Linked DNA regions of Terriglobus roseus. The protein of the gene in region 2 binds, or shares a complex with, the protein of the main gene of each other region. Links are inferred from orthologs where the notes say so. Each region holds a gene or a part of one and is shown on either strand. Other genes may lie near its edges.

Evidence for each region.
Region 1: the proteins of nuoH (region 2) and BLT38_RS10365 are in contact, whole or in part, in a crystal structure (PDB 6Y11), measured with the Thermus thermophilus proteins. The link is inferred for Terriglobus roseus from one-to-one orthologs. Residues at the interface, in WP_096411122.1 of Thermus thermophilus: Arg36, Val44, Arg45, Met46, Gly47, Pro48, Asn49, Arg50, Val51, Leu57, Gln58, Ala61, Asp62, Ile64, Lys65, Ile67, Phe68, Lys69, Glu70, Ile72, Val74, Glu223, Ala224, Glu225, His233, Thr234, Glu235, Tyr236, Ser237, Trp241; in WP_096411117.1 of Thermus thermophilus: Arg16, Glu17, Gly18, Leu24, Leu27, Val28, Trp30, Gly31, Arg32, Asn34, Ser35, Trp37, Thr54, Asp55, Ala56, Asp59, Ala61, Arg62, Phe63, Gly64, Glu66, Val67, Phe68, Arg69, Ala70, Ser71, Arg73, Gln74, Ala75, Asp76.
Region 3: the proteins of nuoH (region 2) and nuoI are in contact, whole or in part, in a cryo-EM structure (PDB 6ZJN), measured with the Thermus thermophilus proteins. The link is inferred for Terriglobus roseus from one-to-one orthologs. Residues at the interface, in WP_096411122.1 of Thermus thermophilus: Arg41, Phe42, Val44, Arg45, Met46, Thr296, Tyr354; in WP_096411123.1 of Thermus thermophilus: Thr2, Leu3, Lys4, Leu6, Ser9, Thr13, Tyr16, Leu17, Val22, Thr23.

What each region holds. Positions count from the first base shown.
Region 1 is NZ_LT629690.1:2,460,753-2,464,757, forward strand. The notes cover bases 749-3,551. They hold BLT38_RS10365 (NADH-quinone oxidoreductase subunit B), read right to left. Parts: upstream 2,556-3,551; coding sequence 1,941-2,555; downstream 749-1,940. Other genes in these bases: BLT38_RS10360 (OmpA family protein), read right to left, coding at 749-1,704; BLT38_RS10370 (hypothetical protein), read right to left, coding at 2,661-3,323. In the rest of the region: more of BLT38_RS10360, read right to left, coding at 64-748; BLT38_RS10375 (ammonium transporter), read left to right, coding at 3,594-4,005. UniProt on the Escherichia coli protein: NDH-1 shuttles electrons from NADH, via FMN and iron-sulfur (Fe-S) centers, to quinones in the respiratory chain. The immediate electron acceptor for the enzyme in this species is ubiquinone.
Region 2 is NZ_LT629690.1:1,644,008-1,648,015, forward strand. The notes cover bases 1-2,806. They hold nuoH (NADH-quinone oxidoreductase subunit NuoH), read right to left. Parts: upstream 2,027-2,806; coding sequence 974-2,026; downstream 1-973. Other genes in these bases: nuoL (NADH-quinone oxidoreductase subunit L), read right to left, coding at 1-38; nuoK (NADH-quinone oxidoreductase subunit NuoK), read right to left, coding at 60-362; BLT38_RS06985 (NADH-quinone oxidoreductase subunit J), read right to left, coding at 367-873; BLT38_RS06995 (molybdopterin-dependent oxidoreductase), read right to left, coding at 2,048-2,806. Also shown: more of BLT38_RS06995, read right to left, coding at 2,807-4,008. UniProt on the Escherichia coli protein: NDH-1 shuttles electrons from NADH, via FMN and iron-sulfur (Fe-S) centers, to quinones in the respiratory chain. The immediate electron acceptor for the enzyme in this species is believed to be ubiquinone.
Region 3 is NZ_LT629690.1:2,535,651-2,539,841, forward strand. The notes cover bases 749-3,737. They hold nuoI (NADH-quinone oxidoreductase subunit NuoI), read right to left. Parts: upstream 2,522-3,737; coding sequence 1,976-2,521; downstream 749-1,975. Other genes in these bases: BLT38_RS10685 (M3 family metallopeptidase), read right to left, coding at 749-1,457; BLT38_RS10690 (ester cyclase), read left to right, coding at 1,541-1,975; BLT38_RS10700 (hypothetical protein), read left to right, coding at 2,520-3,140; BLT38_RS10705 (hypothetical protein), read left to right, coding at 3,137-3,658; BLT38_RS10710 (hypothetical protein), read right to left, coding at 3,661-3,737. Outside these bases: more of BLT38_RS10685, read right to left, coding at 1-748; more of BLT38_RS10710, read right to left, coding at 3,738-4,191. UniProt on the Escherichia coli protein: NDH-1 shuttles electrons from NADH, via FMN and iron-sulfur (Fe-S) centers, to quinones in the respiratory chain. The immediate electron acceptor for the enzyme in this species is believed to be ubiquinone.

The DNA.
Region 1 (4,005 bases), 820 kb from region 2 along the record:
AATTCCGAGCACAAAAGCAGAAGGGCTGGCCTCACGGCCAGCCCTTCTGGGTTTAGATAAGGACTACTTCTTGTGCTTACGGGCGGGAGCGGTGCGGGGCTGAACCTTTACCGTGCTCTCGTCAACCGAGGTACCCAGATCGGACGGCGTGGAAGCGCCAGCCGGGATCAGCTCGGAGGTTACCGTGTTCGCACCAGCTGTACCCGTGTAGACCGAGATACGGGATGCATCCACACCCTTCTCGCCAACCAGGTAAGCCTTCGTGTTCACAGCGCGCTCTGCAGCCAGCTTGTCGGCATTCTTCACCTTCTTGCTGGGTGCTGCGTTGCCAGTCAGAGCCAGCTTCGCCGACGAATCACGCTGCAGGTTCAGAGCGATATCGTCCAGGCAGGCCTTCGCTTCGTTGTCCACGCGAGCTGGACGACGGGTGTCCTTATCGAACGTGATCGAGCAAAGTGCGCTTGCCTGCGGAGCGGGCGGCGGCGGCGGCGGTGCGATCACACTGACCGTCGTCGTGGCAGAGGCGTTGCGGCCCTTGTCATCGGAGACGTTGCAGGTAACAGTGATCGTGCCCGGAGCTGCGCCGGTGGTCGACAGGGTGGCAGTGGTGCCGCTACCCGAAACCGAACCCGTGGTCGAGCTGTAGCTGTAGGTGTAGTTCACCGGCTTGCCATAGGAGTCCGAAACCACCGAGGTGATCGTGGACGATCCACCAGGCTGAACCGACGACGGCGAAGCCGAGCAGCTCAGTGCCAGTGCAGGAATCGGATTGATGGTGAAAGGAGCCGCGCACTCTGCAAAGCGACCAGCCTTCATGCTCTCGGTCACGGTGCCCTTAGCGTTGTAGCTGCCAGGGTTCATGCCGGTCGTGTCGACGGTAGCCGTGTTGCTGGTGCCTGAGATCTTGCCACCGTCGGAGGTCCACGCATAGGTCGCGGTCTTCTTCGGGTTTACGTTTGCGGCAGTTCCGGTCACAGTGATCGGGTCACCTGCGTACACGCTCGAGGGGCTGGCAACGCAGGAGTACGTTACAGGCGGCGGCGGTACGATGTGGCCGAAGTGCAGCAGGATACCCGAGGAAAGCTGTGCGGAACTGACGTTCGCACGGCCACCAAAGTTACCGTTCGCTGGGCCGTAATCCTCGTGAATGTAGGTGTAATCAGCCTGGAACAGGCGGATGCCGAACATACCATCATGCCAGGGGAGGTTGTAGTCCATACCACCACCAGCAACGAGGGCAGGACCCCACTGATATCCGTGAGAGTAGAACGGGGTACCGGCAGCGAGATCGGAATTTGGGCCACCCAGACGGGCAGCTCCAGCCATCGCGTGACCGAAGAATGTCACCGACTCGGTCGGCAGACGGAAGATCGGACCGGCAGTCACCAGAGGCATCAGAGCATCGTTCTTGCCGCTCGGATGAAATGCTGTAGAAACCTCAACACCGGCATACTTGTTGAAGTAGTAGGCGCCGCTAACAATCGCACCCTTGTCGATCGACGAATAGGTGAGCCCCTGAGGCTTCAGCGATCCATGACCACTCCAGTACGAATAACCCAGGAAAACATCAACGCGTGATGGGTTCGGGCCCTGCGGTGCCGGCGCGGCCGGGGTTGTTTGCGCACCCAGGCTTGCAGCGCCCAGGCTGACTGCGCTGGCGGCCAAAAGTGACCTGCCCAGTTTGCGAAACGGCTGAGAAAACATGCGACTTATCCTCCGCGGAATATCTAATGCCACTTTGTGAGCTCATAACCAAGGCTCACTTGCTAAAGAATGCGATTGAAGTGTATAGCAGCATCTCTCTCACGAAAAGAAATATCTGCACAATAACCGATTCACTTGTTCAACTGATGCTGGTTTACATCAGTACTGCGTTCAAAGCGTCCTTTGCCGAATCCAATCAGTAAACTTTCCGGCAAATGGCGCAATCCTTGTATTTCCTATGCGATGTTCAAACTGTCCTTAATGCTGCCTCGCTCCCGTTGAATTTTTTCCTGGAGCAAAGTAATGGCATACAGAAGCTGTTCAGGACGCGGCGGGCATCCGGGCACGTAAATGTCGACCGGAACGATCTGGTTTACGCCTTGAAGTAGTGCATAGTTGTTAAACACTCCACCGCTGGTGGCGCAGGCGCCCATGCTGATAACCCACTTGGGTTCGGGCATCTGTTCATACAGTCTCCGAATCACCGGAGCCATCTTCTGCGACACGCGGCCAGCGACCACCATCAGATCGCTCTGACGTGGTGACGGACGAAACACCTCCGCACCGAAACGGGCGATGTCGTAACGAGAGCCGCCCATGCTCATCATCTCGATGGCGCAGCAGGCAAGGCCGAAGGTCATGGGCCAGACCGAATTCTTACGAACCCAGTTCACTGCAGCGTCCATGCTGGCCAGAACAACGCCTTCCGGCTGTTCTGGGCCCCAGTTCACCTCGCGCAGTTTTTCCTGGTTCTTGCCCATCGAATCCAGTGAGCCGAAAAAATAACGATCGGATCCTTGCGGTGCTGCCGGGCGTCCGCTACTGGAAGTCTCTTCTGGGGATGTCTTCATGTGCTTCATTTTATGCCACGAAGCCGCATGCGGATACGCCAGCTTGAGTAAAGGTGTCATAAATAACGACAGTTTTACTAGTTGACTTGACGTGATATCTGCGCATCAATGCGTTGGCCTTCTCTGATCATCACCCACCCGAACACGGAACCGCATCCATAGAATCCGTCCCAGCTTCGACGGAGGCGCGCTGGTGTCAACGGTATGGGCAGTCTGCGAAAAGTGCTGGGCAACCGTCGCCGCCATTAGGCCTTGATCTGCCGATCCGCCTGCAATTCTCGCGTCAAGTATCTGCAGCGTGGCAGTGCATGCCTCGGCCAACAGAGGAAACAGCGCCGCTCCTGCGGCAGGGCGGTTCGGCTCTTTCAACGTGGCATCGTATGCCTTCGTGGCAATCGACATCTGCTGGGCTGACGTGAAGAAGTGGAACTCCCGTGGGTTCCAGGCCACTGCGTCCTGCGCACGAAAACTAAAATCGGTTGATATCAACAATGGGTTCGGTGAACGATACGGTGGCGTAGCCAGCTCTGCAAAATCATGCGGCCCACGCGCTCCGGATCCAGGCAACACACGCACAATCCATCCCGATGCGATGTTCTCCAGCAAAAAGGTCTGCTGCGGCCCCAAAGCATGGCGAAAACTGTTCCCTGCCTGCACTTCACCTTCGAACGTCAGAGCAAGGCACCCCTTCTGCGCCACCGCCTGCATTCCCACTCCCAACACGATGGCGACACGCAAAACTGCGCCTTGACCACGTCGCAAATACAAAATCTGTCACCTCTCCGTAACTGTCCTGTACAGTAAACGAAACGAACCATCGCAACGCACCGATTCATCATGGCTTGATAGGCCGCGATGAACAACCGCATCGCACTGTCCTGTGATGTGGCTGACCTCCTTACCTCATCCGTCAGGAAATCTTGCCTCATGCGTGTACCAGGCCGAGCCCTCTGTCGACTCCTCTCTGTGGTTCTGTTCGCCGCCACCGCCTTCACCCTGCCTGCAATGGCACAGACCGTACCGGCCCCAGAACACGGCATGTCCGCCGCGGCTCCTGCTGCCGATGCCCGCATCGCCGCACTGGAGAAGCAGAATGCTGACCTTGCCACTTCGGTCGCAGCAGCCCAATCTGCCGGCGACAACGCGTGGATGCTTGTCAGCGCCGCACTCGTGTTGATGATGAGCGCCCCTGGCCTGGCCCTCTTCTACGGTGGCCTGGTGCGTCGCAAGAACATTCTCGGCACCATGATGCAGACGTTTGCCATGATGGGCGTCATCACGGTCCTCTGGGCTGTCTGCGGCTATTCGTTAGCCTTTGGTGAGAACACAGGCGTCCTTGGCAGCTTCATCGGCTCCTTTCATAACGTCTTCCTGCATGGCGTTGGGCTGATCCCGGACGGTACGTATGTCACGACGGTTCCGCTGCAGACCTTTATGGTCTACCAGCTCA
Region 2 (4,008 bases):
GGAAGCAGCGGGAATAGCCAGAGCAGATGTGCGGGCATCGGTATGTATCTCGTCTCCGCTTAGTTCTTGAGCAGGTTGATGCGGTCCACGTCCAGCGTCTGGCGCGTACGGAAGATAGCGATGATGATGGCGAGACCGACGGCGGCTTCGGCGGCGGCAACCACCATGACGAAGAAGACGAAGATCTGACCGTGCACGGCGTGATGCACGTGCGAGAACGCAACGAACGTCAGGTTCACGGCGTTGAGCATGAGCTCAATCGACATGAAGACGGTGATGATGTTGCGCTTGATGAGGAACGAAGCAATGCCGATGGTGAAGAGCACCGCGGCAAGAACCAGATAGGCGTAGATGGGCACCATGTGTTTAGTGCTCCTTCCGTGCGAGAACCACAGCGCCAAGGATGGCGACGAGGATAAGGATCGATGTGACTTCGAAGGGCAGCAGCAGGTCAGTGAACAGCGTCTTGCTGATCTCAACCATGTTGTTGACGCCGCTGTTCAGATGGCCACCGAGATTGACGGAACCCAGGGTGTCCTTCTCATGGAAGAACGTATAGCCGAGGAGAGCGACAACGCCGATGGCTCCCGGGATACCCGCGAAGTAAGCGGCCTTTGAGCCACGGGTTCGGTCTTCTTCACCTGCGTTGAGCAGCATGATGACGAAGGTGAACAGCACCATGATGGCGCCGGAATAGACGATGACCTGGGCGGCCGCAAGGAACTCCGCTCCCAGCGTCCAATAGATGACGGCGAGCGACATCATGACGACGATGAGCGAGAGTGCGGAGTTGATGGGGTGACGCTGAAACAAAAAGTTCAGCGCACCGGCCACACAGAGCACCGCAAAGATGATGAAAAGCGCGAGTTGCATCGTTCCGGCAAGTCCTTCGATCTGTTGCAAGAAGCGGTTAAAAGGCAGTTTGCTGGGGTTTCGGTTCCGTGTTGATTGTAACCGAGGCCCTGCAGTGGGTTTACCCCTTGAAGGCCAGCACCAACGCTGTACCTACGATGTTGAGCATGGAGAGTGGCAGCAGCCACTTCCAGCCGAAGCTCATGAGCTGGTCGTAACGGAAGCGCGGCAGTGTGGAGCGCACCCAGATGTAGAGGAACAGGAAGCAGAAGACCTTGAAGACGAACCAGAGCACGGGGAAGAGGTGCATCAGGATCGGGCCACCGAAGGTTTCCGGCAGCAGGTTGCCGAGCGGGGAGGACGCGCCGCCGAAGAAGAGCAGCGTAGCCACGCAGGAGACCGTGATCATGTTCGCGTATTCCGCCATGAAGAACATGGCGAACTTCATGGATGAGTACTCGGTGTGGTATCCGGCAACGAGTTCCGATTCGGCTTCGGGAAGATCGAACGGGGCGCGGTTGGTTTCCGCGTAGGCCGCCATCAGGTAGATGAAGAAGCCGAGGAACTGAGGCCAGATGTTCCAGCTCAGTAGACCGTGCGTGGCCTGGGTGTCAACGATGTCACGCAGGCGGAGCGAACCGGAGCGCAGAACTACACCGACGAGCGAGAGGCCGAGTGCGAGTTCGTAGCTGATGACCTGGGCGGAAGCGCGCAGAGAGCCGAGCAGCGAGTACTTGTTGTTCGAGGACCAGCCGGAGAGCGCGATGCCGTAGACACCGATGGAGGTGATGCCGAGAACGACCAGAAGGCCGATGTTGATGTCGGAGATCTGGAAGAGGTCAACGCCGTGGTACACGAACATGTTGCCGAAGGGAACGACGGCGATGGAAACAAGAGCGCAGCCGAGCGCGATGATGGGCGCGAGCACGAAGAGCGGGCGCTCTACCGCGAAGGGCATGAGGTCTTCCTTGAGGAAGAGCTTGATGCCGTCAGCCAGCGGCTGGAAGAGGCCGAAGGGGCCGACGCGGCTGGGTCCCCAGCGGTTCTGGATGAGGCCGATCAGCTTGCGTTCGAGCAGAACCGTGTACGCCACCGAGGTGAGCGTGATGACCAGGACCACTACGATCTTGAGGATCGTGAGCAGGATGAAGATTTGCGTGTCTGTCAGATGCATCGCGGCTGTCTTATGTCCTTATCAGTCAGCCGGGATGCCGGCGGGTTCTACAGCGTACTTGTCAGCCAGTTCGGTCAGCTTGGGCGAGTAACGACCCAGGGTGCCGGAGGTGAAGAGGGTGTCGTCAGCGGGCAGGATCAGGTCGCGGCGTGCTGGTGCGATCTGAATGAGATCTGCCGGAGCTGCGGGCGACAGGTGCTGGTCGTTGCCGCTGAGAAGCTGCAGACGGAGCAGGTCGTAGCCTGGAACTAGGCGCTGGATCTCGTCGAGAACCGCAAACGGATCGAAGGGCGAGAGCTTGGGCTCAAGGTTGTTGCTGGTGAGCCATACCGCGTGACGATCAGCTTCGCCAGCCTGTGCGCCGCGGGTCTGACCCAGGTCGGCGCGGAGTCCGGTGGACTTTTTGCCGAAGGGAACGAGTTCGCGGATGTTTGCGCCCATGGCGTCGGCCACGCGGACGATCAGTTCCAGGTCGGTGCGGACACCGGCGCGATCGCTGGCCTTCTGTACGAGTTGTAGGTCGCCGTAGCTGTTGGTGACGGAGCCGGACTTCTCGTAGAGGTTGGCGCAGGGCAGGATGACGTCTGCGAGCTTCGCGGTTTCGGTGAGGAACATCTCGTGCGTGACGACGAAGGTGTTCTTCAGATACTCGGGTTCGATGGAGTAGCGGCCTACGGGGTTCGCGTTGACGATGTAGAGCGCGCCGAGATTGCCAGCATTAGCTGCGTCGAAGATGCCGACGAGGTCGAGGCCCGGCGTTGCGTTGAAGCGTTCGCCGTACTCGGCTGCGAAGTTGTGCTGGCCGTTGAGCGGCTGGTAACCGGGCAACATGTCGGGCAGCAGGCCCATATCGGCTGCGCCGTGCGCGTTCACGTAGTCGCCGAGCAGTGCGAACTTGGTGTTGGGCAGCGAGAGGCCGAAGTCGATGAGGCGCTTGAGGGCTTCGCCACGCAGTTCGTCACCGATGAGGATGACGAGCGACTGCTCTGCCTTGACGGCGTCGCGCAAGGTGTTGAGGGCCGCGTCGCTGGTGCCGTTGGCGAGAGCTTCAACGGCTGCGCCGTAACCGAGTTCGTCGATCTGCGCGAAGTTCTTTGCCTGACGACGGAGCTTGATGGCGCGGTGGTTCACGATAAACAGCTTGGCGCGGTTCAGGCGAACGTTGGTGCGCAGGTTCCATGCGGTCAGAGGAGCTTCGTTGGTGGGGTCGCCACCGACGAGGAGGATTGCAGGAGCGTTCTCGTTGTCATGCTGCGAGGCGAAGCGGTCGCGGTGGCCTGCGAGTGCTGCGGCGAGCGTGACGTAGTCGGCGGTGCGGTGATGATCAATGTTGTTGGTGCCGAGGACCGTGCGTGCGAACTTCTGCAGCAGGTACGCCTCTTCATTGGTGAGGCGGTTGCCGCCGATGACGGCGGTCTGCTTGCCCGAGTCGCGGATTTCAGCGAGCTTCTTGCCGGTGAAGGCGAGAGCCTCGTCCCAGGTGACGGTCTTGAATTCGCCGTTGGCCTGGCGGAGCATGGGCTCCGTGATGCGCTGGGGCGAGTTGGCGAAGTCGAAGCCGTAACGACCCTTGTTGCAGAGGAAGTCGCCGTTGAGGCCGGACTTATCGCGGTTGTCGCCGCGCATGATTTCGCTGCCGTCAGTGGTGGAGCGCACGCCGAGGGTGGTCTTGCAACCATCGCCGCAGTGCGTGCAGATGGTGGCGACGTGGTTCATCTCCCACGGGCGCGTCTTGTAGCGATAGGTGTCTGAGGTGAGCGCGCCTACGGGGCAGACGTCAATGCACATGCCGCACTCTTCGCAGTCGAGCTTGGCGAGGCCGTCTTCAGTCTGCGATGAGGGGATGTTCGGTGCGATGACGGCGGAGGAGCCGCGGTTCTGGATGCCGAGAGCGTAGACGTCCATGCCTTCGCCGCACATACGGACGCAGCGGTAGCAGAGGATGCAACGCGGACGATCAAAGTAAACCGTGGGCGACCACT
Region 3 (4,191 bases), 890 kb from region 2 along the record:
TGGCCGAACTCGTGGAAGAGTGTGTTCACTTCGTCGCTGTCAATGAGCGATGGCCGGCCGTCTACGGGCTTGGTGTAATTGCACACGTTGGTGATGATGGGCGCGTAACCCAACAGCTTGGATTGCGTGAGGAGTGAACTCATCCATGCGCCACCGCGCTTGGAGTCGCGACGGTAGAAGTCGCAATACAGAAGCGAGAGGTGCGAGCCGTCTTGATTGAAGACTTCGTAGGTGACGACGTCAGGATGATAGACGGGCAGGTCTGTGCGCTTGGCAAAGGTGATGCCGTAGAGTTCCGTTGCGGCAAACAGCACGCCGTCTTCAAAGACGCGGTTCAGATCGAAGTACTGCTTTACCTCATCTTCATTGATGTCGTACTTCGCCTTGCGCACCAGCTCTGCGTAGAAGGCCCAGTCCCACGGCTCCAACGCAAACTCGCTCCCGATCAGTTCCTGCATTGCCGCCGCTTCTGCCTTTGCGCCAACGAGCGCAGCAGGAACGAGGTTATCGAGGAAGGCAATGGCAGCGTGCGGTGTGCGCGCCATCTGATCGCTCAGCTTCCACGCTGCATAGTTTTCATAACTAAGCATGCGTGCGCGCTGGGCGCGGAGTTGTGCCAGCCGAGCGACCATTTCGCGTGTATCGCTTGTATTGCCCTTTTCTGCACGCAACAGTGAGGCCTGCCACAGTGCCTGGCGTGTTTCGCGGTTCTTCAGCGATGTCAAAGCGGGCTGCTGCGTGGTGTTCTGCAGCGTGAGATAAAAGCCCTCCAACTCGCGGCTCTTTGCGGCTTCTGCTGCTTCTGCGATTTCTGCGTCGCTCAGACCATCCAGTTCTTCGCGTGTGGCAACCTGCAGGCCGCCTTCCTTCATTGCGGCCAACACGCAGTTAATGAACTTTGCCTGAAGGGTGGACTGTTCCTGATTGAGCGCCTTCAGTGTGTTCTTGTCGGGATCGCTTAGCAATGCACCGGACTTCACAAAGCCGTCGTAAGTAAGCTCAAGCAAACGAAGCGATTCTGCATCGAGCGAGAGGGATTCGCGCTGGTCATACACAGCCTTCACGCGTGAAAACAGACGCTCATCGAGATTGATGCTGTCGCTATGCGCTGCGAGCCTGGGCGCTACTTCCTGCTGCAACTGTTGCAGGGTTGCATTGGTATCTGCACCGGACACGGCGTAAAACGCATGCGCTACGCGGTTCAGCAACTCGCCGGTTTTCTCAAGCTCGACAATCGTGTTCTGAAACGACGGAGCTTCTGCGTTCGCGATGATTGCGTCAACCTCAGACCGCGCCTGCGCCATTCCCGTTTCAAATGCGGGCATGTAATGTTCGTCGCGGATCAGGTCAAAGGGCGGAGCATAAAACGGCAGCGTGCTTGCGGCAAAGAATGGGTTGTTACTGTCAAAAACATCAGTGGAAGCCGAAATTGCCTCCGAACCTTGCTTATCAGTCATGGAATGCCTCAACAGAAATCTAACAATTTTTGATGGTTGAATTCGTTATGAAAGTGCTACCTTGCGCACAACGGAGGACGCCCATGGCACAGGATCTTCGCACGTTCACGCACCGCTGGTTTGATGACGTTTGGAATGACTACAAAGAAGCGTCGCTGGATGAGATGCTTTCTCGCGACGTGGTCTGCTATGACTTTCCTGACGTTGGTAAAACTGTGGGATTTGATGATTTCAAGAAGACTGTCGAACACTTCCACGCGAATTTCAGCAACATTCACGTGGTGGTGGATGACGTGATTGTGGAAGGCAACAGGGTGGCCAGTCGATGGCATGTGAGTATGACGCATACTGGCGAAGGGCTGGGCTTCTCACCCACGGGAAGAACGATTGCCTTCAACGGAATCAGCTGGGTAGAGATTCAGGACGGAAAAATAATGAAAGGGTGGAACGGTTTTGACCTGACCCACCCTATCTCAACTCTGAAAGCTCTTTCGACAGCTATCGCTCAGACACACTGATTATGACAGCAACTCGACTTGATCTTCGCTGCTGCCGGGCTTCAATGCGCCTGCTGGGGTCGGCATTAGCAGATCTTCCTTACGCATGACAAGGTTGGTCGCGTTGAGGCTTGCCAGCTCAAATCCATGGCCATGCGTAATGGCGTCGGTGGGGCACGCTTCAACGCAGTAACCGCAGAAGATGCAGCGGTTGTAGTCGATGTTGTAAACCTTCGCGTAGCGCTCGGCTGAGGAGATGCGCTGTTCCTCAGTGTTCTCTGCTGCCTCGATGTAAATGCAGTTCGATGGGCAGGCCGCGGCGCACAGGAAGCAGGCTACGCACTTTTCCAGACCGTTTTCGTCGCGCTGAAGCTGGTGCTTGCCGCGGAAACGCTCCTGGAAGATGGCGCCGCGCATTGGTCCCGGACCGTCGGGGTAGTTCTCAACCTCAGACGGTTGCAGCATCTCTTTGAAAGTGATGCTCATGCCCTTGGCAATGCCGGCAATGTTCTTCACGACTGACATGGCTTGAGTATACGATGCCTGCTCCGTTAGTGTTCTCTCTATGGCATCTTTGCGTACCGTTCTTGCCGTCCTGATCGCGTTTTCGCCCGTAGTCGCCGCCGCACAGAAAGAAAATCCGGCACTGCGCCCCTACGAATCCTGCTCGTTCCCTGATGGCCTTTCCGTTACGGACGTCCAGCCCATGCCGCCGGACGTGCGGGATCGCCCGGCAAAGACGAAGCAGGGTGAAAAGAGCGTTCCGCTGCTGGCCGGTCGCCGCATCACGTTTTCCTACCCCGGAGCCGACCCGTATGTCAGCGTGAAAGTGGAGCAGCTGCCGCCGGACAACTATGCCCTCAACAAGCGCTATCTGCTGGAAGATTTTGACGACATTGTGGCTTCAGACAAGGGCGTTGCGAAGAACACCACACGCCCTGCCCGCATCAGCGCCTTCAACGTTACGGGGTTGGATCGCAAAGCGATTTCGGGCAACACGCTGGGCATCTACATGCTGATGGATGACACGACTCATGTGGTGTCGACGATTTACCTGCTGAACCCGAAGCAGAGCCACATCAAGACGATTGAAGACTACTCTCGCCAGCGCGATACGTTTCTTTACAACTACACACGATGCATTCGGAATAACCAGAATGGTGTTCTGTTTGGGGTGTCGAAATGATGAAGTCTGCGGTGCTTTCCTGCGCGTTGCTGAGTGCTTTCCTGCCCCCAGTGTCGCAAAGCGGTATGGCGATGAACAAGCCTGCGGCACAGCCTTCTACTTCGCTGACGGTGACGGGGCTTTCGGGTACGTCGAAGACGCTTTCACCTGCGGATTTCAAGGCGTTGCCGCATGTCACGGTGAACGTCCACAACGTTCATACGAACAAGGACGAGAGCTACTCTGGCGTTGCGGTGAAGGATTTGCTGGCGATGGTTGCGCCTGCGAAGGGTGAGGGGCCGAAGGTGTCGGGCAATATGACGCTGATCATTGCCGGTGCTACGGATGGCTTTCAGGTGGCCATCACGCTTTGTGACACCAATCCGGATTGCCGCAATGGTCAGAGCATTGTTGCGGATGCGCTGGATGGTGCGGCGCTGACGCAGGATGGTGCGTTCAAGCTGGTTCTGTCGGAAGACAAGCGGCCTGCGCGCTGGGCTCGTAATTTGCAATCGCTGACGGTGAAGGCGGCTCAGTAGCGTTACTGCTGCGCGGCCCCGGCTGGCCCAGGCGTGGCCGCAGCCTGCGGTATTGCCGCATCGGGTTGAGGGCCGTTGGCAGGCGGCGTTGTCGCAGGTGCGGTAGTTGCGCTTGCGGGAGTGGCGCTCCTTCGCGGCGACGGTGGCACGATCGCGGTCACTGTGCTGACGACATCTGGATCATCGCGGAGCTTGAGGTACAGCGTGTGGTTGTCCGCGGGGCGAGGTACGGAGATGGAGTCGCCAGCGAAGCCCAGGGGAACTTCCGTTTCGTTCTGGAAACTGTTGTCGGTGGCGACAGAACCCAGCAGATACAGGTCTTTGCCGTTGATCTGGCATCCGGGGTCGTTAGGATCTTCTTTCGGTGTGGCACGTGTGCAGGTCACGCCTGTGATCACGGGAGTGCGCACGAGCGTTCCGAGGGGAATCCAGTCGCCTGTGGTTCCGTCGTTACCGACAGCGCGCACCTGGATGGGACCGAAGGCGGACGGGCCGAAGGTCTTGGCGGGCGTCAGGAAGGCGAGGGCCGTGTG